DNA from 4 places in the Marinomonas gallaica genome. Region 4 is predicted to be linked to each of the others. Evidence: predicted binding sites of a transcription regulator. Region 4 holds the regulator's gene; each other region holds the start of a gene.
What was found. Region 4 encodes sigma-54, which starts transcription at its own class of promoters, with help from an activator protein. Its sites were predicted from a motif close to TGGCACNNNNNTTGCTNT; they were not measured.

Region 1 (5,749 bases), 600 kb from region 4:
TGGCGCATGAAGGGGGCTACTCTGAAGCCTATGTGCCATTTTGTGGTCAAGCTGTTATGGAAGCGCTGTCTGATGTGGATACCGATGTGAAAGATCCTTTACTTGGGCTGATTGCGCTTCAGCAGCCAAGTCAAGAGACGCTGGCGTTCCAAAAACAAGTGATTGATGGTGTGCGTCAGCGTGTTCTTTAATTGTGTGTTGGGAATCTCATAGGAAAGAGTAAGGTCGAGCATGAACAGGTAGAAAGCGCTTCGTAACGCGCTTTTTACCTGTTTTTTGTCACCCGATACGGTTAAATTGTAGGGGGGGAGCCGGGTGTCATGCCCGGTCAATCGGAGTGATAACCTGACGTTACTACTGTTTTTGGCGCCACTGGCTTGGTGAGACACCTTTCACACGTTTAAAGGCGCGAGACAGTTGTGAAGCGTCAGAAAATCCCCAACGGTAGGCTATTTCAGTGATGGAGAAGGGGGGGACCATCGTGTCCGTGCCCATTAAGTCTTCACAGCATTTCTCAAGGCGCATTTGTAAAATGAACTGCGCCACACTTAGATTTTCCTCCGAAAAAAGTCTATACAATGAACGTTTGGAGATATTCATTTCTTTCGCAATGTGAACTGGGCTGAGATTCTCATCAGATAAACGACGCAATATGAGCTGTTTAGCCTGTTCTCTAATCGAACCAGTGGCGCTATCCACTAACGGGTTAAGAGAAGGTTTGATTAAGGCACTGATTGCCGCTTGTAACGCTTGACCGTCCTCTTCAAGCGAGGAGTTATCAGTGTCAGTATTGGCCAGTTGACGTAAGAGAGTGGCTAACATTTGGCTGCTGGAGCGATTTTGACAGATTTTGGTAATCCGGTGTTGGGCATGTGCAGAAAATGCACGATCGACTTGAGCTTTGGGTAAATGCACTGACATCTGCTCAATGAGACCTTGGGGATGCATATCATAAGGCAAGGATGAATCAATCAGAGCGATTTCGCCGGGTAGCAGAAGGTCTCTTTTATCTGACCAAGAGAAGCCCATTGTTCCTTTCTTTTGAAGGATAACAAAATAGTGTTTGTCGTCTTGGCAGCTTGATTGAGAACGGATAATTTTCTCTGCGTTCGTTTTGATGTGAGCGACACCTAAACCGTTATGATTATTGAGCCGCATAGTGCCGATAAAAGGAAGGTGGCGATGCGGAAGGGTATCAAAGTTGCCGCAAATGGAATGAACAGAATGTTTCCAAAGGTCTAAGTCGAGCATTTCCTTCTCCCTTTTTGCAGGGCTCTTAGGTTCTCGACTTGCCGAGGGTAGGAGACTAAAGAGTCGTGCGAATTTAGTTGAAATGTAAACTTTAGCAAGTATTGTTCCAACTAAACTCACACGATGTCAAGTTCCAAGCGTTTGCTGAAAATGCCTAAATTTAGTAACACATGATGACGGATTTGACTTCTGTGTAGTCATTTATGAATTCACGACCAAACTCTCGGCCGACACCAGATTGTTTTATGCCCCCAAATGGCACAGATGGGTCAAGAATAGAGTGCATGTTGACCCAAACTGTACCAGATTCAATTTTCGGTATCATTCGCATGGCTTGAGATAAGTTGTTCGTCCAGATACTGCTGCTTAAGCCAAATGGCGTGTTATTGATTAAATCAATTAACTCTTCTTCGTCTTCATAAGGCATAAAGCTGATGATTGGGCCAAATGTCTCTTCTTGCATGAGCGTTTCATCAACACTGGCGGCTTGGACTATGGTAGGTTCAACAAAAAAGCCTTCGCCTTTAATGGCTTTGCCGCCGTGTAACACTCGACTTTCTTTGTGGGCAACCTCTAAGTATTCGCATACTTTGTTGAATTGCGGTTCGTTAGAGAGAGGACCGAAATAAACGCTTTCATCAAGTGGGGAGCCAATTTTGGCCTCGCTTAATTTTTGTGTGAGTTTAGAGGTCAATTCGTCAATGCGAGAAGAGTGTACATAAACGCGTTCTGGCGCGGCACAGACTTGACCTTGGTGAATGTAACCGAGCTGAAAAAGCCCGGCCACAACACGATCAATATCCGCGTCTTTTAAAACCGCCGCGGTGTTTTTTCCACCTAATTCTAAGGTGCAGCGAGTTAAGTCAGCGGAAGCGGCTGCGCTAATTTTCTTACCGGTTGCCACTGAGCCGGTAAATGAGACTTTGCGCACTTTAGGGTGCTGAATAAGCTGACCACCTACCTCGCCTTTGCCATTGACTATGTTAAGAACACCGTCTGGTACGCCCGCTTCTTTGGCTAATTCCGCAATGCGCAGAATAGTCAGCGGCGTGAACTCACTTGGTTTAAGCACAATAGTACAACCCGTACAAAGTGCCGCACCGATTTTCCAGCACGCAATCATCACCGAGAAATTCCAAGGTAAAATACCGGCAACAACACCAATGGCTTCTCTGCGAGTAAAGGCACTGTACTCTTCACCTTGCATAGAAGGGAAAGATGGCGTCATGGTTTCACCATTTATTTTGGTGCTCCAGCCAGCGAAGTAGCGTAAAAACATCGCGCTTTGTTGTACCTCAAACATGCGCGAAAGGTGGATAGATTTACCGCTGCACAAGGTTTCCAGTTGAGCAATTTCTTCCCCATTTTGCTCAATTAAATCCGCCAATTTATTGAGCACAACACCGCGAGTATAAGGTGACGTTTTCCCCCAAGCGCCTTTAAAGGCTTGATATGAGGACTCGATTGCAGTATCGACCTCTTGAGTAGTTGCACTGTGGATTTTAGCAATAACGGCTTCCGTAGCAGGGTTAATAACATCGAAAGTGCTATCGCCAGAGGCGTTTTTTTGACCATTAATGAATTGGCCATGGTCTTGTTTCAAAAAAGCTTGTGTGGCGTCTAATAATGAAATGTCGGACATAATCTTGTTGCTCCTTAATTTGAAGAATGTAGTGTGAAGTGCGCGCCACGCTCACCAATCATCATGGCAACGGCGTTGGTGTTACCACTTGGTATTTGTGGGCAAATAGAGAGATCCACTACACGAAGGTTTTTGGTGCCGTGAACCTTGAGTTCTAAATCCGTGACTGAGTCACTTCGAGACGTGCCTAGTTTGCAGGTTCCGCCTGGGTGATAGACGGTTTTGATGTTTTGACGCACAAAGGTCTCCAGCGCCTCCGTGTCATCGATGGCAATGTTATTTGGCTCGACCACTTTTTTGATAATGCGTTTCAACGCGGGCTGTTTCATGGCTTTTAGACCCATTTGAACGGCGCGAATTTGACTTTTTACATCATCAGGGTGAGACAAAACTTGAGCATCAATTTCAACTAAGTCGCTTGGATTATTGGATTTTAGACGAACTTCTCCACGAGATTTTGAACGTAGGTGACCTACCTTGATCGAAACACCGTGGCCTTCTGCTTCGGGCTTCTCACCTGGAGTATTGTCAAAATTATCAAGCAGAGGAAGAAAGTGGAATTGAATATCAGGGCGACCCACATTCTCGCTATCAATAAAGGCACCACCTTCCAGAATGTTGCTGGTGAGTAGGCCAGAGCGAGTGGTCATCCACTGCATCATATGTTTCACGGCCGATAAGCCTTTATCTTCATTGAAAATACTGATGTCTTCTTTGGTCGTGGCGTTGATCGACATGTGCTGGTGGTCGTGGAAGTTCTTGCCCACAGGAAGATCTATCTTAGGCTCAATACCCATGGCTTTAAGGTGTTCCACAGGGCCAATGCCAGACAGCATAAGAATTTTCGGGCTGCCAAAAGCGCCGGAACTAATAATGACTTCTTTGCGCGCTTTTGCGGTTATCGCTTCACCACCTTTTATTGAATAGACAACACCCGTGGCAACATCCCCTTCCATATTCACTTTATGAACAAGCGCGTCTGTCAAAACCGTTAGGTTTGGATTATTGATAACGGATTTAAGATAGGTTTGCGATGTGCTGGCACGTTCACCATTTTTTGTGGTGGTTTGAAAAAATCCCGTGCCTTCTTGTGATGCGCCATTAAAGTCATTGGTGTAAGGCAGGCCCATTTGCTGGCAGGCACGAATGCAAGCTTGTGTTAATGGGTGACGATATCTGTTTTCGCTGACTGGAACGGCACCTGTCTCGCCATGGTACTTGTCGCCAAGGCTTTCATTGGCTTCGGCACGTTTAAAAAAGGGTAATACGTCTTCCGCGCCCCAACCGTCACACCCCCAGCTATTTTTCCAGTCATCGTAATCTTCTTTTTGTCCGCGAAGATAGATCATGCCATTCACAGAGCTGCCACCACCCAAGACTTTGCCTTGTGCGATGAGCATTTCACGGTTATCACACTCAGTTTGCGGCAGTGTCATGTAGGGCCAAGATTTTTGTTGGAAAACCTTCACAACAGTGGCGGGGATTTTATGGAATAAACTGCTGTCTTTTTCGCCGGCTTCGAGCAGAAGAACAGATCCGGCGTTGGCTTCGATAAGGCGTGCCGCAACCACACAACCCGCTGATCCAGCGCCTGCAATAATGTAATCAAACTCTTTCATTCGATGCTCCTCTCGTTATGCTTTTATTATGACTTTTCATTAAACACCGCAGAGGTAAGTGAGGCTTGGCAATCGGTGCCAAAAGAATGGCACTCTTTGCCATTTTGAGTGGTTCGGTTGTAAGTAGTAGGCAGCGGAATGAGAAGGCGGATTACGAGGTGTTTCAGCGCATCAAAAAAACTTGTTGGTAGCGTGTGTAAGCGTGTTTTTGTAATTGTTTTTAGCCGGGCGGCTCATGGGAAGGAAGAAGACCCAAGGGGGAGGGCAGTCCCCCCCAGGCCAACTAACCGCTAATTCGCTAATGAACTGTTCAGCAGAGCTATCAGCTCATTAGGCGATTCAACCGATGGCACATGGCCAACGTGATTGATGATTTCTAACTTGTTAACGTGTATTAACGAAGCAAGTGTTTGCATTAATTCGGGTGTGGTTGCGACATCCTTATCACCACAAATTAATGCAACGGGTAACGAACAGGGTCCTAGATCTTCGGTAAGATCCATATTGCCGAGCCATTCACAGAGTGCACCATAGCTGTAATCATCGACTTGAGCTAATTGCTTCTGCCAAAAGCCTGCCAAGGAAGGGTTGGTTTGAATGCTGTGCTCACTAAACCAGCGTACTACCAAGGTCGCGGCCATCTTCTCCAACCCTTGGTCCATGACATCTTTTTGGCGAGTGAGCCATGCCTCTTTGCTGCCGATTTTCGCTCCAGTATTGGTTAACGTGGCACTTAACAAACGCTCTGGGTATTGAGTCACTAGCTGCTGGCCAATCATGCCGCCAATGGACGTTCCAACATAGTGGAATTTATCGATACCCAGTTCATCGCATTTTTCAATCAACGGATTGACCAATGCATTGGCTGCTAACGGAGAAGCGCTTGGTTCAAGAGAGTCACTTAGTCCATGCCCTGGAAGATCCCAGCGAATCACTCGATATTGCTTTAATAGCTCCGGCATCAGCCCATCCCAAACTCGGCTGTTCATACCCAAAGGATGGCCAAGCACTATTACCGGTTTATGACTATCGCCTTCAAAGGTAAAAAATAATTTCTTCATTACATGTCGCTCCGTTCGATCAGCATGGCTATGCCTTGACCAACGCCAATACACATGGTGCACAGGGCATAGCGTCCGCCCGTGCGTTTTAGTTGCATCGCGGCTGATTGTAATAGGCGAGCGCCTGACATGCCTAATGGATGTCCAAGGGCAATTGCGCCACCATTTGGATTAAT
Region 2 (5,749 bases), 1.5 Mb from region 4:
CTGCCCCCACTTGATTAACGGCTCGAACAATATCATTTAACGAAGCACCTTGTGTGAAGACAAACATATGGCCACTTTCTTCGTCTGTCTCAATCTCTTGTCGAGGGGCCAGCTCTTGACCGGCACCAGGCAGGATACCAGGCTGCCCTATTTCAGGATTTGACTTGATTGTAACAGTGAGACTGCCGTGGGTAACCGCTGCAGGTGAAACCGTTACATCTTGCCCAATAATAATGGTGCCAGTACGTGAGTTGACGACAATTTTCGCCCGTTCACGACCAAGCTCAACCTCGAGATTTTCTAGGATAGATAAAAAAGTAACTCGCTGGGAGGGGTCACGCGGCGCGGTCACACGAACGGAGGTCGCGTCTAAAGATTGAGCGACACCAGGGCCTAGCAAACCATTGATTTTATCAGCCACTTGCTTCGCCGTTGTAAAGTCTGGGCGATTTAAATTAAACGTTAACGTATCGCCACGATTAAAACTGTTGGCGACCGCTTTCTCTACACTCGCACCATTCGGAATACGCGCCACTGTTGGCGTCGTAATTGACTGACGAGATCCATCAGCTCCGCCGGTCCCAAGACCGCCAACGACAAGATTACCTTGAGCAATCGCATAAACTTGGCCATCGGCACCTTTCAAAGCAGACAACAGTAGTGTTCCACCTCGTAATGAGCTGGCGTTACCTAAGGAAGACACCGTGACATCAATCGACTGCCCTGGCTTAGAAAATGGCGGCAAAGTCGCCGTCAATGATACCGCGGCAACATTATCAGAGTCGGTATTCGCTCCATCCGGTAGATTAATACCAAACTGATTTAACATACTAATGAAGCTTTGATTGGTAAAATCGGTATCGTCGCCCGTGCCATTCAAACCAATCACCAACCCATAGCCAAACAATTGGTTTTCGCGCACTCCTGCCACACTTGCAATGTCTTTAAGACGCTCGGCCACCGCCTCACTCGTAAAGATCATCAATATTAGTGTTAAGCAAAAGGTCTTCATGTTCACGTTCTCTTTATAATTAGAAAGGCCACCAGCTTGTATTAATCGCTCGTGTTAACCAACCCTGTTCACTACCAGATGCCAGCTCACCCGTACCAGAGTAGGCGATTCGTGCGTCGGCTAACCGAGTAGATTCTACCGTGTTGTCAGAGCTTATATCTTCCTCTCGAACAAGACCAGATAAACGAATGTATTCCTGACCACGATTCAAGGTAATCCACTTCTCACCTCTTACCGCTAGCAACCCATTTGGATACACTTCATAAACTGTTACGGTAATACTACCAGACAGACTGTTACTTTGATTGGCATTCGCGTTACCCGAGAAATCACTGTTCATACCAGGCAAGCTTGTATCTAAGCCAATCGGCAACCCTAAAATCGTAGGGTTTTGAATCGTTGCAGAAGAAGATTTTGAAACCGATGCCGCATTCGTTTTCGTAGAGCTGGTACTTTCAGACAAACTCACCGTCAGAATATCTCCTACTTGACGCGCTTTTTTGTCACCAAAAAATACGTCACCCATGCCCGCTTGGTAAATCCCACCGTCGCTGGTTTGTGTGTACTGAATGGATGGCTGAATGACAGGCGCGTAATAAGGATCATCCGAAACCGGCGCAGGTTCCACCGCCGCACATCCCACCAACACCAATGGAAATAACGCAAACAAGTAACGCATCGGATTAAACCTCTACAACTGTTGATTAACGAAACTGAGCATACCATCTGCAGCGGAAATCACTTTCGAGTTCATTTCGTAAGCACGCTGTGTGGTAATCATATTGACCAGCTCTTCAATCGAGTTCACGTTAGACGATTCAAGCATCCCTTGACTTAATGAGCCCAAACCATCCAACCCAGGCACTCCAACAATCGGCGCACCGCTTGCTGTGGTTTCACCATAAAGGTTACTGCCTAGAAAATTTAGACCCGTAGGGTTAATAAAGTTAGCGATATTAAGAGCGCCCACTTCTTCCATGTCTGTTTGCCCAGCTCTGAGCACAGATACTATCCCATCTTCGGCAATATTGATTTCAACCACATCAGAATCGATCGATATACCAGGCTCAATCAATAAACCACTTGAATCCACCAAATCACCGTTACTGTTTAATTGAAACTGGCCATCACGGGTATAAGCCATCGTGCCGTCCGGCTGAACCACTTGAAAAAAGCCTGCACCTTGTATCGCCACATCAAGCTGACGGTCCGTGATGTTGTAATCACCTTCTTCAAAGTTCTTTTGCGTTCCGGTCACACGCACACCCGCCCCCATCTGCAATCCTGATGGCAGCTCTGTGTTTTGCGAAGACAACCCACCAGGCGCTCTCAGTGTTTGATACATGAGGTTTTCAAATACCGCACGGTCCTTTTTAAACGCCGTTGTCGATACGTTAGCTAGATTGTTGGAAATCGTGGACAATTGTTTGTCCATCGCAGACAAACCGGTTTTGGCAACCCATAGTGCTGAATGCATTGTGTGCTCCTTATCTTTTTAGAATCGCTAGCTTATTAGCTACGTTCAAGAATTCGTGCCGATGCGTTTTCATTCTCACGCACAGTATTCATAACTTTGATGTTCATTTCGAAGCGGCGTGACAACTCCATGATGCTGGTCATCTCTTCAACGGCGTTAACATTACTGCCTTCTAAAAAACCGGAAATCACTTGAACGCTGTTATCCGCAAGCAGCATCTCGCCGCTTTTAGTACGCACCAAACCATCCTCACCCTTCGTTAGCATTTCAGGGTCCGCAGAAACAAGTTTCAAACGGTTTAATGCTGTCATCTGAGTACCGTCACCGCCCTGAGGAATAATCGAAATGGTGCCATCCTCACTGACAGCAATCTCGTCGAGTGGTGGTAAAAAAATAGGGCCAGCCGCTCCAACTACGGGCAACCCTGTCCCAGTGACCAACTGACCTGAAACGGTAAGCTGCAAATCTCCTGAGCGGGTATACACTTCTTGTCCTGTTGCATCCAGAGCCGCAATAAAGCCTTTTCCTTGAACAGCTACATCCATCGCCCTGCCAGTTTGTTGCATAGGCCCAGTGTCGAAATTTGTTCCAGGGTTTTCAGTCATGGCATAAACCCTTGAAGGGTGAAAATCACCATTTACCTGCATAGAGCGCGCTTGTTCAAAATCAGAACGAAAGCCAGTTGTAGAGACGTTTGCTAAGTTGTTGGCATGAATGGCTTGAGCATTCATTACTTGGGTGCCACCACTCATTGCTAAATACAGTGCTCTGTCCATATCCTAATTCACTCTTCAAACTGCGTTTAAATTCGCTTATAGGGAATGTGTAACAAATTACGTGCCAAGTTCACAAACAAAAGTGACAGACACAAAAAAGCCCAGCATAGGCTGGGCTTTCGCGTCACTAAAATTGATTAACGTAAGTTGATAATCGTCTGTGTCACGGTATTTTCGGTCTCTAACGTCTTAGAGTTCGCCTGATAGTTACGCTGCGCTTCAATCAAGGCAACCAGCTCCTCAGTGATATCTACGTTAGACTCTTCTAACGCGCCACCTTGGATACTGCCGAAGGTACCAGTCCCAGGCTTGCCAACATTTGCCGCTCCAGAGTCAGAACTTGCCACCCATGAGGTATCCCCCGCTGGCGTCAGCCCATCTACGTTATCAAAATTCGCTAACGCAATTTGACCTAATACAGCCGTTTGCTGATTGGTATAACTTGCAATCAGCATCCCATCTTCATCAAAGCTAACGCCTTGTAGTTCACCTGCTGCATAACCATCTTGTGAAAAGGTATCTGAACTAGAAAGTGCATATTGAGTAGATTTCCCCAAATCGATCTCTAGCTCGGCGTTGGCATTGGTTGGATCCCAACCCGTAATACTCAACTGCGCTGGACTTGGCACAGCATACGGAGCATAGCCAGTGTAAGCACCAATAATCTTACCTTCACTGTCAAATTGGACATTCGTATCTTCTGGCAAATAGGGAACCGTCTCGAACAGCGGATCGCCTGTAACAGGGTCTGTTTGCTGTAAGCCTGTTACAGGATCAAGAACTGGCTGCGGCACTGGATTATTCACCTCCCCATCTACTGTCACTTTCATTTCCCAAGTATTATTCTCACCTTGCTTAATAAAGTAGTAACCAATGGTATGTTCCTCACCTAAGGCATCATAAATGGTATTGGAATTGCCGTAAGTGTAAGTACTGTTATCCGCTGGATCAAAAGCCTCTCGTGCAAAATTATCAGGCGTTGATATGTCAGGCTGAGTACCATCAAAATCAAACGTCAAACCAGCCACTGCAATCCCTAACACAGCAGCAGGATCTCCTAAGTCACCCGTATTTGGTTGTGTAGTACCCGTATATATCGGCGCAAAAGGAATTGCTGTACCACCACCCGCTGCCGTGGCACTAAAAGATCCCTCAGCATCATCAAACGTAACATAGGTTTCAGATAAGTACGCCGTACCTGTAACCGGATCTATTTCTTCGCCATCTACAGTCGCATGCACTTGGTATGTATTCGGAGCCTCAGCTTTAGAGTAGTAAAGCGTTACAGCTTGAGGCGTCGCAGGAGGAGCAGGTGCTGTGTTTGCCGTTTGCGTATAGGTATATGTCTCAGGGTCACCCGGATCAAAAGAAGCCGCAATATAAGGAGGCTCATCTTCTGAGCTATTATCTAAGTTAAATTCTAAATTAACTTCTGTTGTGGCTTCAGGCGCAATTCGCTCTGTTGGCACTTGCAGATCTTCGAGCGCACCACCCACAATACCATTGTTAGCGTTATAGCCCTGCACATTGGCACCATCATTCGTCACCAAGTAGCCTTCTTCATTTAGCTTGAAGTCACCTGCACGAGTGTACGCTTGCGTACCACCTATATCCAAAACAAAGAAGCCTGTACCATCAACTGCTAGGTCTAGGTTGTTATCCGTATAAGAGATATTGCCCGATGAAAACTCTTGCGCAATATTATTTACGGCCACACCGCTACCAATTGTATTGCTGCTACCAGCACCAATCACATTGGTATTGTATAAATCACCAAACTCTACACGTGATTTTTTAAAGCCCGTTGTATCCGAGTTGGCAATATTGTTACCCGTAGTGCTGAGAAAGTCAGCGGACGCTTTGATACCTGAAAGTGCTGTATTAAAACCCATAATTAACTCCTCAGCTAACCGATAATCTCAAGTTCGGAGCTCAGTTTAAGACTGCCGACACCTTGAACATTAAGTGTAGTACCTTGTTCGCCATTAATCGTAACGCTGTTAATGCGAGCAGGTAATTCTGTATCTAACTCTGTTACTTCACCATCTGCATTGCGCGAAGTCACTTTAAAGTTGTATTCACCACTTGGCACTGCTTCTCCAGCGTCGTTCGTACCATCCCAAGCAAACTCTTCCTTGAGCAAATCAATGGTCTTTACGGTTTGCCCTGCTGAGTCAGTCACTTCCAGTTTATTTGTCAACGCATCATCCGGAAAAGAAGTGCGAATCTGAACCGCACTACCCTCTGTAATAGTAGCCGAACTTTGAGGTGCAAACACAGATTTCCCAACCAGTGTAGAAGCCGTTAACGCTTGGTTCGACATCAACGCTTCAGTCATATTGGACATTTCTGAGGCCATACTGGTTAAACGTTCTAACGAGCTAAACTCGGCCATCTGCGAGACCATATCCCCAGTTTCTTGAGGCTGGGTCGGATCTTGGTTTTTTAGCTGCTCAATGTACAGCTGCAAAAAGACATCTTGAT
Region 3 (5,749 bases), 1.4 Mb from region 4:
GTTCAGGAGAACAGCCCTTCGGCATTTTCAAACGCCCAGCGTACTGCGGATCACCTACCAGCGGATATTGAATGAAAGCCATGTGTACACGAATTTGATGCGTACGGCCCGTTTCTAGCTTTAAACGAATATGCGTGTGATTATTATAGCGTTTAACAAGGCGGTAATGGGTGATCGCCTCTTTACCATTCACAGGCTCGACCGCCATTTTTTGACGATTATGCGGATGACGACCGATAGGCTCATCAACTGCGCCACCACCTGTCATAGCACCGATAGCGATGGCTTCATATTCCCGCCCCATGCTTCGGTCTTGTAACTGAGCAACGAGATCCGTTTGTGCCTGAAGTGTTTTCGCTACTACCATCAAACCAGTGGTTTCTTTATCAAGACGATGCACAATACCTGCTCGAGGCACAGTGGCCGTTTCCGGAGCATGATGCAAAATAGCATTCAGCAATGTACCGTCGTGATGACCCGCCGCTGGATGTACAACAATCCCTGCAGGCTTGTTGATAATTAAAATATCATCGTCTTCATAAACGATGTTTAGTGGGATTTCTTGAGCGTCATGCACAACCTGCTCTTCCAATTCCACACTTAATGTGATTTTCTCACCACCAAAGAGTTTCTCTTTTGGCTTAGTCTGTTTACCATCAACCAGAAGTACCCCATCTTTGATCCAACTTTGGATTCGAGAACGTGAGTAATCTGAAAATAATTCGGTAGCAATTTGATCAAATCGCTGTCCTGAGAAATCCAATGCAACTTGGGCTTCTTTTACAATGCGCTCTGCCATACAATAAACTTTCTATGCTCGATGCTGCGTCATCGTGACGCGAAATATGCCAACTGCATAGCAATCTTTTAAAATGCTATGCCTCTTTTACTAGGGTTGTATTATACATGGGATTTAATAAGACATTGTCACGAATTCTGACAATTGCTGGCTTTTACACCGCATTGACGGCCTGTTCAGCCAATCAACCAACCGTAGAACCTGATTTACCGGAGAAAGAGTATTTCCGTCTTGCTCAAGAGGCGCTGGATAATAATCTTCCGACGACTGCGGCAGAGCAACTGAAAGAACTTGAAACGCGCTATCCTTTTGGCGAATACTCAGTTCCAGCACGTTTAGATTTAATCTACGCTCAGTTTGAAGCGGGAAATTTTGCTGCTGCGCACGCCACTGCAGACCGTTTTATCAAAAACTATCCTGACAATCATGCCATTGATTACGCATACTATATGCGAGGCCTGTCAACTTACAAAGGTGCCGAAACGTTTTTAGGCCGCTATTTGGACTTAAATCCTGCCGAACGAGATACCACGGAGTTCGACAAAGCGTTTAGTGAGTTTGCAGACTTTTTACGTCGCTATCCATACAGTGAGTTTGCACCAGATGCGAAAGCACGCATGGTGTATTTGCGTAATCTAATCGCCGAACATGAAGTCTCCATTGCGCATTATTACTTCAAACGCAAAGCGCCTATGTCGGCATTACGCCGCGGCCAAGAAGTTGTACAAAGCTACCCTTCCACGCCAGCAGTCGAGGAAGCATTAGCGGTTACTATTCAAGCTTACATGGATCTAGGACTGTACGATGAAGCAAAACAAAATTTATCCGTGTTAGCCAATAGTTTCCCAAACAGCGAATATCTAACTAAAGATAAAAAGTTCATACCTTTCAAGTTACCGCGTGAAGCAGACCCAGACACGCTTTACTGGGTAAGCTTAGGGTTAATTGAGTAATCTTAAGAACAACATAGCCAAAAAAGCCAAGCAAATGCTTGGCTTTTTTCATTTCTATGCCAGATCACACAATCGTGACATTTTCAGCTTGAGGGCCTTTTTGACCTTGAGTGACTTCAAAGGTTACTTTTTGACCTTCCTGCAAAGTACGGCGACCAGTACCGTTAATCGCGCGAAAATGAACGAACACATCTGCACCACCATCACGCTCGATAAAACCAAATCCTTTCTCATCGTTGAACCATTTCACGATACCGGATACCAATTGATCTGACATAACAACCTCTTTTACGCTGACTACCGATAAGCGGTAGCTTGTTAAACTTTTCATCTTGTTTTACACAAGACTGTGTTCCTTTGCGCTGCCTAAATCCCTTTTCATTAGAGTTATTTTTAAACAGCGACACTTCGATAATAAGTCGACTGGAAAAAAATATAAACCCTAAATTCACACAAAAAGTGCACATTAGAGCCTACCTTTATCAACTCTTATATCGCCAGCATACTAGCTCCGCTTCATGACAATTGTTTGAAACCTATCGCAGGACGCTCTGAAATAGCCAGCACCAAAATAAGTCCCACCAAAGCACCAACATAATACAAAGCACCAAAAAAAAGCACATCAGGCACATATATTGCTTAACACCAAACCAACTAAGGAATGGATGCCTCAAAACATACCTTCAATGAACCATAAGAAGGCATATAAAAACAAATAACACCATATTGGTGCAAAATTTTCATTCAGGAGTGCATGTGGAACACATTAACAGTGCAGTAGAAACATTAGTTTCCAGCTCAAACACCTTATTTATATTACTCGGCGCCATCATGGTTTTTGCCATGCACGCAGGATTTGCATTCTTAGAAGTAGGTACCGTTCGCCACAAAAACCAAGTAAACGCTTTAGTGAAAATCATGACCGATTTTGCGGTTTCTGCTCTCGTCTATTTCTTTATCGGTTATCAAATTGCCTATGGCGTTACCTTCTTTGATAGTGCCGTAGTTTTATCGCAAAACAATGGCTATGAGTTAGTGAAGTTTTTCTTTCTAATGACCTTTGCTGCCGCAATACCCGCGATTATCTCTGGCGGAGTCGCTGAACGCGCCAAATTCTATCCAATGCTCATATCAGCGGCTTTTATTGTTGGTATCGTTTATCCTTTCTTTGAAGGGATTATCTGGAACGGTAACTATGGCTTCCAAGGCTGGCTAGAAAGTACTTTTGGGGCTGCATTTCATGATTTTGCCGGTTCTATCGTGGTGCACGGTGTAGGCGGTTGGGTCGCACTGGCAGCGGTTATTTTACTTGGCACCCGTAACGGACGTTTTCGCCAAGGCCGTTTAGTTGCTTTCGCCCCCTCAAATATTCCATTCCTTGCATTAGGCGCTTGGATTTTATGTATTGGCTGGTTTGGCTTTAATGTTATGTCTGCTCAAACCTTAGATGGGGTTAGCGGGCTGGTGGCCGTCAACTCATTAATGGCGATGGTCGGCGGCGTCATTACGGCGATGCTTATTGGCAAGAATGACCCAGGCTTTATTCATAACGGTCCATTAGCCGGACTTGTCGCAGTATGTGCAGGCTCCGATATCATGCATCCAATTGGCGCTTTAGCGACTGGAGCCGTGGCGGGTGCACTGTTCACTGTTTTGTTTACTTGGATCCAGCAGAAACTACATTCTGTTGATGATGTTTTAGGGGTATGGCCTCTTCACGGCGTATGTGGGTCATGGGGAGCCATCGCGGCTGGTATTTTTGGTAGCACGTCTTTCGGTGGACTTGGTGGTGTAAGCTTTATGGCACAGCTGGTCGGAACACTTGCAGGTATAGCGATCGCTTTAGTTGGAGGCTTCGCGGTATATGGCGCAACAAAAGCCATCTCAGGCTTACGTTTAACTGAAGAAGATGAATTCAATGGTGCCGATTTAAGTATCCATAGAATCGGTTCTACAGGAAAAGAATGACCCGTGAAATCGGGGTGCTATAGGCGCCCCGACCTTCATTTGCTATGATAAAGTCCATTCATGGCTACTCTATACTTCCTATGCATATTTGGCTATTAACACATTCTGAAGAGCTGAAAAAAGCCAATGGTACGGGGCAGCTTATCTGTAAACATTTGCCCGATCATTGCAGCCTCATCGTATGGCAGCGCAATGAGCCCTCAAAGGTTCTAGCAAATCTTCCCCAAGAGAGCACTCTCGTCATCTATCCCACAGCACTGTCTTTAGAAAAGAACGCTACTTTAAGTGTGTCTATTGAAGCGGTAGACCACGTCATTATTTTAGATGGTACATGGCAGCAAGCTCGAAAAATGTACAACCGCACTCCCTACCTGCATAACTACGCAACCTACGAGATAACTGGACAAGTTTCTCGTTATGTACGCCGTAAAAACCAACAAAAAAGCGGCCTCTGCACCGCAGAAACCGCCATTTATTTATTGCAAAAACAGAGGCTAACAGACCAAGTAGCCCTGCTTAAGTCAGCTTTTGAAGCTTTTAACACCGTTGTTTAAACTACTTCCATCTTGAATTCTGCAACCCCTTCAACCAACGCCTCAATCGTGTCTCCGATGACAACGGGGCCTACATTTTCAGGCGTTCCAGTCATTATTAAATCTCCTGGATACAACTCAAACTGCTCAGAAAGCTTAACGATCACTTCCGCAATCCCCCACGTCAGATGCGTCAGGTTACTGCTTTGCTTCACTTCACCATTCACTGATAACTCTATTTTTCCTGCTTCTAATACTGGTGCCGCCCCTCGCGGAACAATCGGCGTCATGGGCGCACTGAATTCAAATGCCTTACCGGCTTCCCATGGGCGGCCTTTCTGCTTAGCTAAGCTCTGTAAATCTCGTCGCGTCATATCCAAGCCAACACCGTAGCCATATACCGCTGCCTGCGCTTCGTCTAACGTTAAATTACGACCACCTTGAGACAACGCTATCACCAACTCCACTTCGTACTCAAAGCGCTCTGTCGCATCAGGGTAAGGTAACGGCGTTACACCGTTTAATGTAACCAGTTGAACACAACTACGATCTTTACAAAAAAAGAACGGCAAATCTCGATTAGGATCATCACCCATTTCTCGTGCATGAGCCGCATAATTTCGGCCGACACAATACACTCTACGAACAGGGAAAAGTTCTTCTCGACCGATAATAGGTAACGTAACTTCCTCTACAGGAGAGATTGCATACAACGACATTTTGATTCCTTTTAAAAGTGTCCACTCTTAATCCACAGCAAACTGTCACGGCTAACGACTAACTGCTCAAAATCCACATAAGGCACTCTGAACCAGCTTAATGCAGGTAGATCATCTCCTTCGTAGGATATCAGTCCGTCGACGATTAAAATTTCGACGCCATTAACCATGTCCGGAAAAAGAGCTGACATATCATCACCCTCTCGGGCATAAAGTAGATAGACTCTTTCATTTTGATATTCATGTAAACAGTAAGGCTGAGTATATTTTAAACACTTTAATGTGTCTGACCTAATAACCACTTGCTTGTTATCTAAGGGTGAAAACTGATGTAACTTTACAAATAAAGTACAGCCTTCAGAGCTAAAAGGCGCATGACTCGAACCAGGGGGATTTCGAAAGTATGTACCAGCAGGATAATGGCCCGTTTCATCACAAAACACCCCATCAAGTACCAGAATTTCTTCACCAAGCGGATGTGGATGCGCTCTAAATACAGAGCCAGGTGCGTAACGAACAATACTGGTCGCATGCCCTCTTTCTGCATCTTCACGTGCAAGAGGCTTACGCTCGACGCCAGGCATCGGACTTGAGCACCACTCAAGATCGTCAATTTTCATTAACACTGGAACAGTAAAATCCATATTCAACATAAGCCATGCGCCTGATTAAATAATAGACTAACTAGTCTAGCGACAGAGTGACTGACAAGGCAAATTTTATGCAAAAAAAAGCACTAGATCGAAACCTAATGCTTAAATGTTCCAGTCAGTCTAT
Region 4 (5,749 bases):
GCGCTTCAAATAATTCTTTGCGGGAGGCTTGAGCAATATTCACACCGTCGACAGCAACCGTCCCGCTGTTTGGCATCACTTGACCACCAATCAGTCTAAGCAGTGTCGTTTTACCTACGCCACTCGGCCCCATGACAGCGGTAATTTTTCCTTTGGGAATCTGTAAGGTAACATCGTCATAAATGGCACGACCACCCCGACTAAAGGATAAATTCTTAACGTCAATATATACTTCCACAGACGACTCCCTATAACAAAATCGAACGGATACTAGCACCGCATTATAGTAAAAGATATGCCAACTGAATTCGTTACGCTTATGCAAGTCTTGAAATCCTTCAATAAACCACATTAAATGGGGCGTTTTACAAAACTCTCTCACTTTTCATCAGGTATAAAGCAGATGCTCTTGTTCTCCGCAGCCTTAATTGCTGGTCTCATATTACTCGTACTAAGCTCAGATAAGTTTATCGAACACGCCGCACTGGTTGCCGAAAAACTTAATGTAAGCCCTATTGTAATAGGTATTACGCTAGTAGCACTGGGTACGTCTGCTCCAGAAATGGTCGTTTCTGCTATAGCAGCCCTCGACAATGCACCAGGTATCGCAGTGGGTAATGTTATTGGATCGAATATCGCCAATATTGGTTTGGTTTTTGGTGCCACCCTTGTCCTTGCCGCCGTTCCGATTAACGGCAGCCTGGTTAAAAAAGAAATCCCTCTGGTCTTAGGCGTAACAATCCTTGCCGGCGTACTTCTGCTCGACCAAGCCCTTAGCGTGACAGATGGCGTTATATTAATAATTGCCTTTTTTGTGGTGTTATTTCTTTTACTACGCAACTCAGGAAATCTTGAAGATGAGTTAACTGAAGAATTACCCGAAGACGATGGCGGCAGTGTCACACGCTCAGTGCTGATCGCAATCGCAGGTTTAGCGGTATTAATTGGCAGCTCTAAATTATTGGTTTGGGGAGCAGTCGGTATCGCCTCAGCACTAGGGGTTTCTGATCTCATTATTGGCTTGACCATTGTAGCCATCGGCACAAGCCTTCCAGAATTGGCCGCCTCTATTACCAGCGTACGTAAAGGCCACCATGATATTGCGATCGGCAACGTGCTCGGCTCGAACATTTTCAACCTTGCTACCGTGCTTCCGCTGCCAGCATTAATTGCCCCAGGGATGATTGATGCAACCGTCATCAATCGTGATTATTGGTGGATGTTAGGCTTTACTCTACTGTTCGCCTTAGCAGTTATCGTATACTCCAAGCATCGTAGCGTTAGCATTCCAAGATGGTTTGCCATCCCTTTACTGGGCGGCTATGCAGCGTACCTTTACCTACTGGCTGTTTCAGGATAACCCATGCTGGATTTTTTGAAAAAAACACTGAACCCTAAGGGCATAGCTGGGATTTCCGCCTTAGTCATTGTCTTAGTAGCAGTGTTTTTGTTGGGCAACCGCCCTACCCTGTATATTTTAGAAGAGCAGAAGCTGTCCAATGCACCAGACTTCTTTTTAGAAGGCGTTACAGTGAAGTCTTTCGATCTTAATGGGCAGCTGACAGAGACCGTAACGGCCGACATAGCGAATCATTACACGCAGAAGCAAACGGACCTGGACCATCCAGTCATTACTAGAATAGACGGTAATAGCAGCTCTATTGCCAGCGCTGAAACAGGATTTATTAATGACACCTCAAACAGCTTCACGCTGAGCAAAAGCGCGCAAATAACGCGCTTTAAAAATGAAACTGAAACGGCAAAGATCAAAGCAAATACAATCACCTACAATGACGAAAGCCAAACCATCGTAGGGACTCAGCAAAGCCAGCTCATAACCCCCCAAGGGGTAACCAAATCCGATATAATAAGCTTTGACTTAGCTAAAGAAACCGCCATTTTAAGCGGAGGCGTAACAGGACAATATGAAACCCCAACTCACTAAACATGCAATTTTAAGCGTTGCTCTTATGTTAGCGTATAGTGCGAGCTATGCTTTACCAAACGACAGACAGCAGCCCATCAGCATTGAAGCCGATTCAGCGTTTTTCGATCAAAATAAAGGTACCGCTAACTACAGTGGTAACGTCGTCGTAAAACAAGGTAGCATATTAATTGAAGCCCAAGACTTGTCGATTATTACTGACCCTACGACAGGCGATTTTAAAGCGTTAAGCGCTAAAGGCTCACCATCAAAGTTCTCTCAGCAGCTGGATCAAACAGGCAATACTATGCATGCGAACGGAGACACCTTAGATTACGATGTCACCAAGGGGCAGCTTGAGATACACAATAATGGCTATTTACAACGTGGTGAAGATGAAATTTCAGCAGACTATATTCACTATCTTCTGAATGATGGCACATTTAAAGCCGAAAACCGTGGTAGCGGTCGCGTTAACATGACTTTACAGCCTACCCTTATTGATCAAGCAGACTAATTTTCATGGCCATTCTTGAAGCAAAAAATCTAGCAAAAAGCTATAAGAAAAGACAAGTTGTAAAAGACGTATCACTCGAAGTAAGTTCCGGAGAAGCCGTAGGTTTACTGGGCCCTAACGGCGCAGGTAAAACCACCTGCTTTTATATGATCGTTGGCATGGTGGCTAACGATTTTGGTGGAATCTTTATCGACGGTGAAGATGTCACCAAAGATGCAATGCATACGCGAGCGCAGAAAGGCATTGGCTATTTACCGCAGGAAGCGTCTATTTTTCGCAAAATGTCAGTTGAAGACAACATTTTAGCAATTTTAGAAACACGCAAAGAACTTTCAAAGTCACAACGACTTGAGAAAATGGAAAGCCTTCTTGATGAGTTTCACGTTACTCATATTCGCAAGAACCTAGGAATGGCGCTGTCTGGCGGAGAGCGTCGACGCGTTGAGATAGCTCGAGCGCTAGCAATGAACCCGAAGTTTGTATTGCTTGATGAACCCTTTGCTGGTGTAGACCCCATTTCCGTCGGCGATATTAAAGAGATCATCAAACATTTACAAAGCAGCGGCATTGGTGTTTTGATCACTGACCACAACGTTCGTGAGACCTTAGATATCTGCGACAAAGCCTATATTGTGGGTAACGGGCACATCATTGCATCGGGTGATGCCGAGTCTGTTATCAATAACGAGCAAGTCAAAAAAATCTACTTGGGCGACAACTTCAGACTATGAGCCCCCTTATTTTTCGGGCAAAAAGGGAGTACTATGCATAAGTCATTCCAAAAACATCATAATAAAAGAGTTGCGTCATGAAGCAGTCTTTGCAACTTAAAATCGGTCAACAGTTAACCATGACTCCACAGCTGCAGCAGGCAATCAAACTGCTTCAGTTGTCTACGCTCGATTTGCAACAGGAAATTCACGAATTTCTTGAGTCTAACCCCTTGCTTGAACTAGACGAAGACGAAAACTTTCAGTCTGACTTAGAAATCAAACAAGGCGACTCATCCAGTACCAATGAGACCTCTCAAAAAGAAACGACTGAAGCAGCTTCTGAAGAAACGCCCCAAGTAGAATCCGAATGGACAGAAAGCATCCCTAATGAGCTATCCATTGATAGCAACTGGGATGATACTTATCAAAATTCAGCCGCTGCAGCAGACGTTCCTTCCTATGACGGCGAGCAAGATTTTGACAGCCGCAATGCCCTAGCTGAAAACATCCAAGATCATCTAATTTGGCAATTAAATTTAACCCATATGTCTAATCGAGACATCGAAATTGCCTATGCCATTATTGACAGTGTTCAAACCGATGGCTACCTATCAATCACCTTAGATGACATCTTCACGTCACTTAGTAAAGAATTAGAAGATCTCGAATTCGATGAAATTGAAGCTGTTCAGCATCGCTTGCAACGATTTGACCCTGTCGGTGTTTGTTCGCAAGATCTACGCGAGTGCCTATTGGTACAATTAGAAGGTTTTAAAGAGCATCCTTTGTACCGCTCTACCTTTAACATAGTTGACCAGCATTTAGCATTGCTTGGCAATCGTGATTATGCGCAACTGGGCCGCAAAACTAAGCTGAAAGAAGAAGCATTAAAAGATGTCATTACCCTTATTCAGCAGCTAAACCCGCGCCCAGGCTCAGCCATCGACACCAGTGAAACTGACTACGTCATCCCTGATGTCAGCGTGAAAAAACACAATGGCATTTGGCAAGTGGAGCTTAATAACGACGCTCTACCGCCTGTCAAAATCAATGAAACTTATTCTGCAATGGTCAACACCAAAGCATCCAGTGAAGACATCTCCTACATTAAGAACTCGCTTCAAGAAGCCAAATGGTTTCTGAAAAGCCTCCAGAGTCGTAACGAAACACTGCTAAAAGTCGCCAGCTGCATTGTTTCCAAACAAGTCGATTTCTTTGAGGTGGGTGAGGAAGCCATGAAACCTATGGTACTGCACGATGTCGCAGAGGAAGTTGGCATGCACGAATCAACAATTTCACGTGTCACCACACAAAAATACATGCATACTCCGCGTGGTATTTTTGAGCTAAAGTATTTCTTCTCCAGCCATGTAAACACCGCCTCTGGCGGTGAATGCTCATCTACAGCAATTCGTGCAATGATTAAAAAGCTGGTGGCAGAAGAACCTGCAAAAAAACCATTAAGCGATAATAAACTGGCAATCATTCTTGCAGAGCAAGGCATACAAGTTGCTCGACGCACTGTTGCAAAATATCGCGAAGCTATGAACATTCCGCCGTCAAACGAGCGGAAACGACTTATTTAAAGGCCGCAACAATGTCTGTTAAAAACTTAGTCAAGCCTGAGTTAGTATTTGCTAAGCAACAAATTTCTAGCAAAAAACGATTGCTAGAACAATTGGCTGAATCCGTTGGCGATCGCATGCACTGCAACGCCGACGAAGTCTACGACGCACTTTTAGGTCGTGAAAAACTGGGCAGTACGGGCGTTGGCAATGGCATCGCCATTCCACATTGTCGCCTAGAGCAAGTAAACCGTGCCACCATCGTATTAATGTCACTCGAAACACCGATTGATTTTGATGCCATTGATCGACGTCCAGTGGATTTGATTTTTGCCCTACTTGTACCACCACACCAATGTGATGAGCACTTAGCAACGTTAGCGCAGATCGCCGAACTGGCTCAGTCCGAAGATAAGCTAGCACTTCTACGTGAAAAACAAACCAACAGCGAATTACTGGCAGCGTTTGACTCTTTGATATAAGGATATCCCCATGTTGGAACAATCTGTAGAGATTATTAATAAACTGGGATTGCACGCTCGAGCAGCGGGCAAATTAGTTGAAACAACAACCCGTTTTAATTCCGATATTACCATCGAAAAAGAAGGTCGTAATGTCGATGGCAAAAGCATCATGGCAATGATGATGCTGGCCGCCGCTAAAGGAACAACAATTAACGTCAAAATTAACGGCGACGATGAAGACGCCGCAATGGAAGCCGTGATTGCATTAATCAATGACCGATTTGGTGAGGGCGAATAGCCTATATGAGCGATCAGACTACGCTTGAACACTTACAAACTGTCGCTGACTCTCTTGAGAGCGGCGCAACGATGCAAATTCGCTATTTGCTGAACGGTGCTCTACCTGCGCAGGATGTTGCTCGCCTTTTAGAATCCTCTCCGCCTAGAGAACGTAAACTGTTGTGGGACTTAATTGACCACAACAACCAAGGCGACGTCTTACAATACGTTTCTGAAGAAATCAGTGTTCAGTTCATGAAATCCATGGACAGAGAGCGCCTACTGGC

Region 1: feaR (transcriptional regulator FeaR) is a predicted target of sigma-54. The motif match lies at 1,343-1,360, and genes of this name have one in related genera.
Region 2: flgF (flagellar basal-body rod protein FlgF) is a predicted target of sigma-54. The motif match lies at 3,315-3,332, and genes of this name have one in related genera.
Region 3: ACPUEK_RS07245 (ammonium transporter) is a predicted target of sigma-54. The motif match lies at 2,377-2,394, and genes of this name have one in related genera.

What each region holds. Positions count from the first base shown of each region.
Region 1 is NZ_CP187511.1:2,300,759-2,306,507, forward strand. Features, by position in the region: gene ACPUEK_RS10830 (class II histone deacetylase) at 1-191, shown strand, start outside; gene feaR (transcriptional regulator FeaR) at 355-1,251, opposite strand; gene ACPUEK_RS10840 (NAD-dependent phenylacetaldehyde dehydrogenase) at 1,412-2,893, opposite strand; gene ACPUEK_RS10845 (GMC family oxidoreductase) at 2,908-4,512, opposite strand; gene ACPUEK_RS10850 (alpha/beta fold hydrolase) at 4,803-5,573, opposite strand; gene pcaF (3-oxoadipyl-CoA thiolase) at 5,573-5,749, opposite strand, start outside.
Region 2 is NZ_CP187511.1:1,370,182-1,375,930, reverse strand. Features, by position in the region: gene ACPUEK_RS06375 (flagellar basal body P-ring protein FlgI) at 1-1,012, opposite strand, end outside; gene flgH (flagellar basal body L-ring protein FlgH) at 1,032-1,691, opposite strand; gene flgG (flagellar basal-body rod protein FlgG) at 1,704-2,489, opposite strand; gene flgF (flagellar basal-body rod protein FlgF) at 2,525-3,265, opposite strand; gene ACPUEK_RS06355 (flagellar hook protein FlgE) at 3,403-5,157, opposite strand; gene ACPUEK_RS06350 (flagellar hook capping FlgD N-terminal domain-containing protein) at 5,172-5,749, opposite strand, start outside.
Region 3 is NZ_CP187511.1:1,547,978-1,553,726, reverse strand. Features, by position in the region: gene rluD (23S rRNA pseudouridine(1911/1915/1917) synthase RluD) at 1-799, opposite strand, end outside; gene ACPUEK_RS07255 (outer membrane protein assembly factor BamD) at 907-1,752, shown strand; gene ACPUEK_RS07250 (cold-shock protein) at 1,817-2,029, opposite strand; gene ACPUEK_RS07245 (ammonium transporter) at 2,509-3,720, shown strand; gene ACPUEK_RS07240 (tRNA-uridine aminocarboxypropyltransferase) at 3,765-4,274, shown strand; gene ACPUEK_RS07235 (fumarylacetoacetate hydrolase family protein) at 4,271-4,972, opposite strand; gene ACPUEK_RS07230 (cupin domain-containing protein) at 4,984-5,625, opposite strand.
Region 4 is NZ_CP187511.1:2,901,002-2,906,750, forward strand. Features, by position in the region: gene ACPUEK_RS13760 (ATP-binding cassette domain-containing protein) at 1-238, opposite strand, end outside; gene ACPUEK_RS13765 (calcium/sodium antiporter) at 404-1,360, shown strand; gene lptC (LPS export ABC transporter periplasmic protein LptC) at 1,364-1,945, shown strand; gene lptA (lipopolysaccharide transport periplasmic protein LptA) at 1,971-2,441, shown strand; gene lptB (LPS export ABC transporter ATP-binding protein) at 2,447-3,172, shown strand; gene ACPUEK_RS13785 (RNA polymerase factor sigma-54) at 3,250-4,740, shown strand; gene ACPUEK_RS13790 (PTS sugar transporter subunit IIA) at 4,752-5,201, shown strand; gene ACPUEK_RS13795 (HPr family phosphocarrier protein) at 5,212-5,481, shown strand; gene mgtE (magnesium transporter) at 5,487-5,749, shown strand, end outside.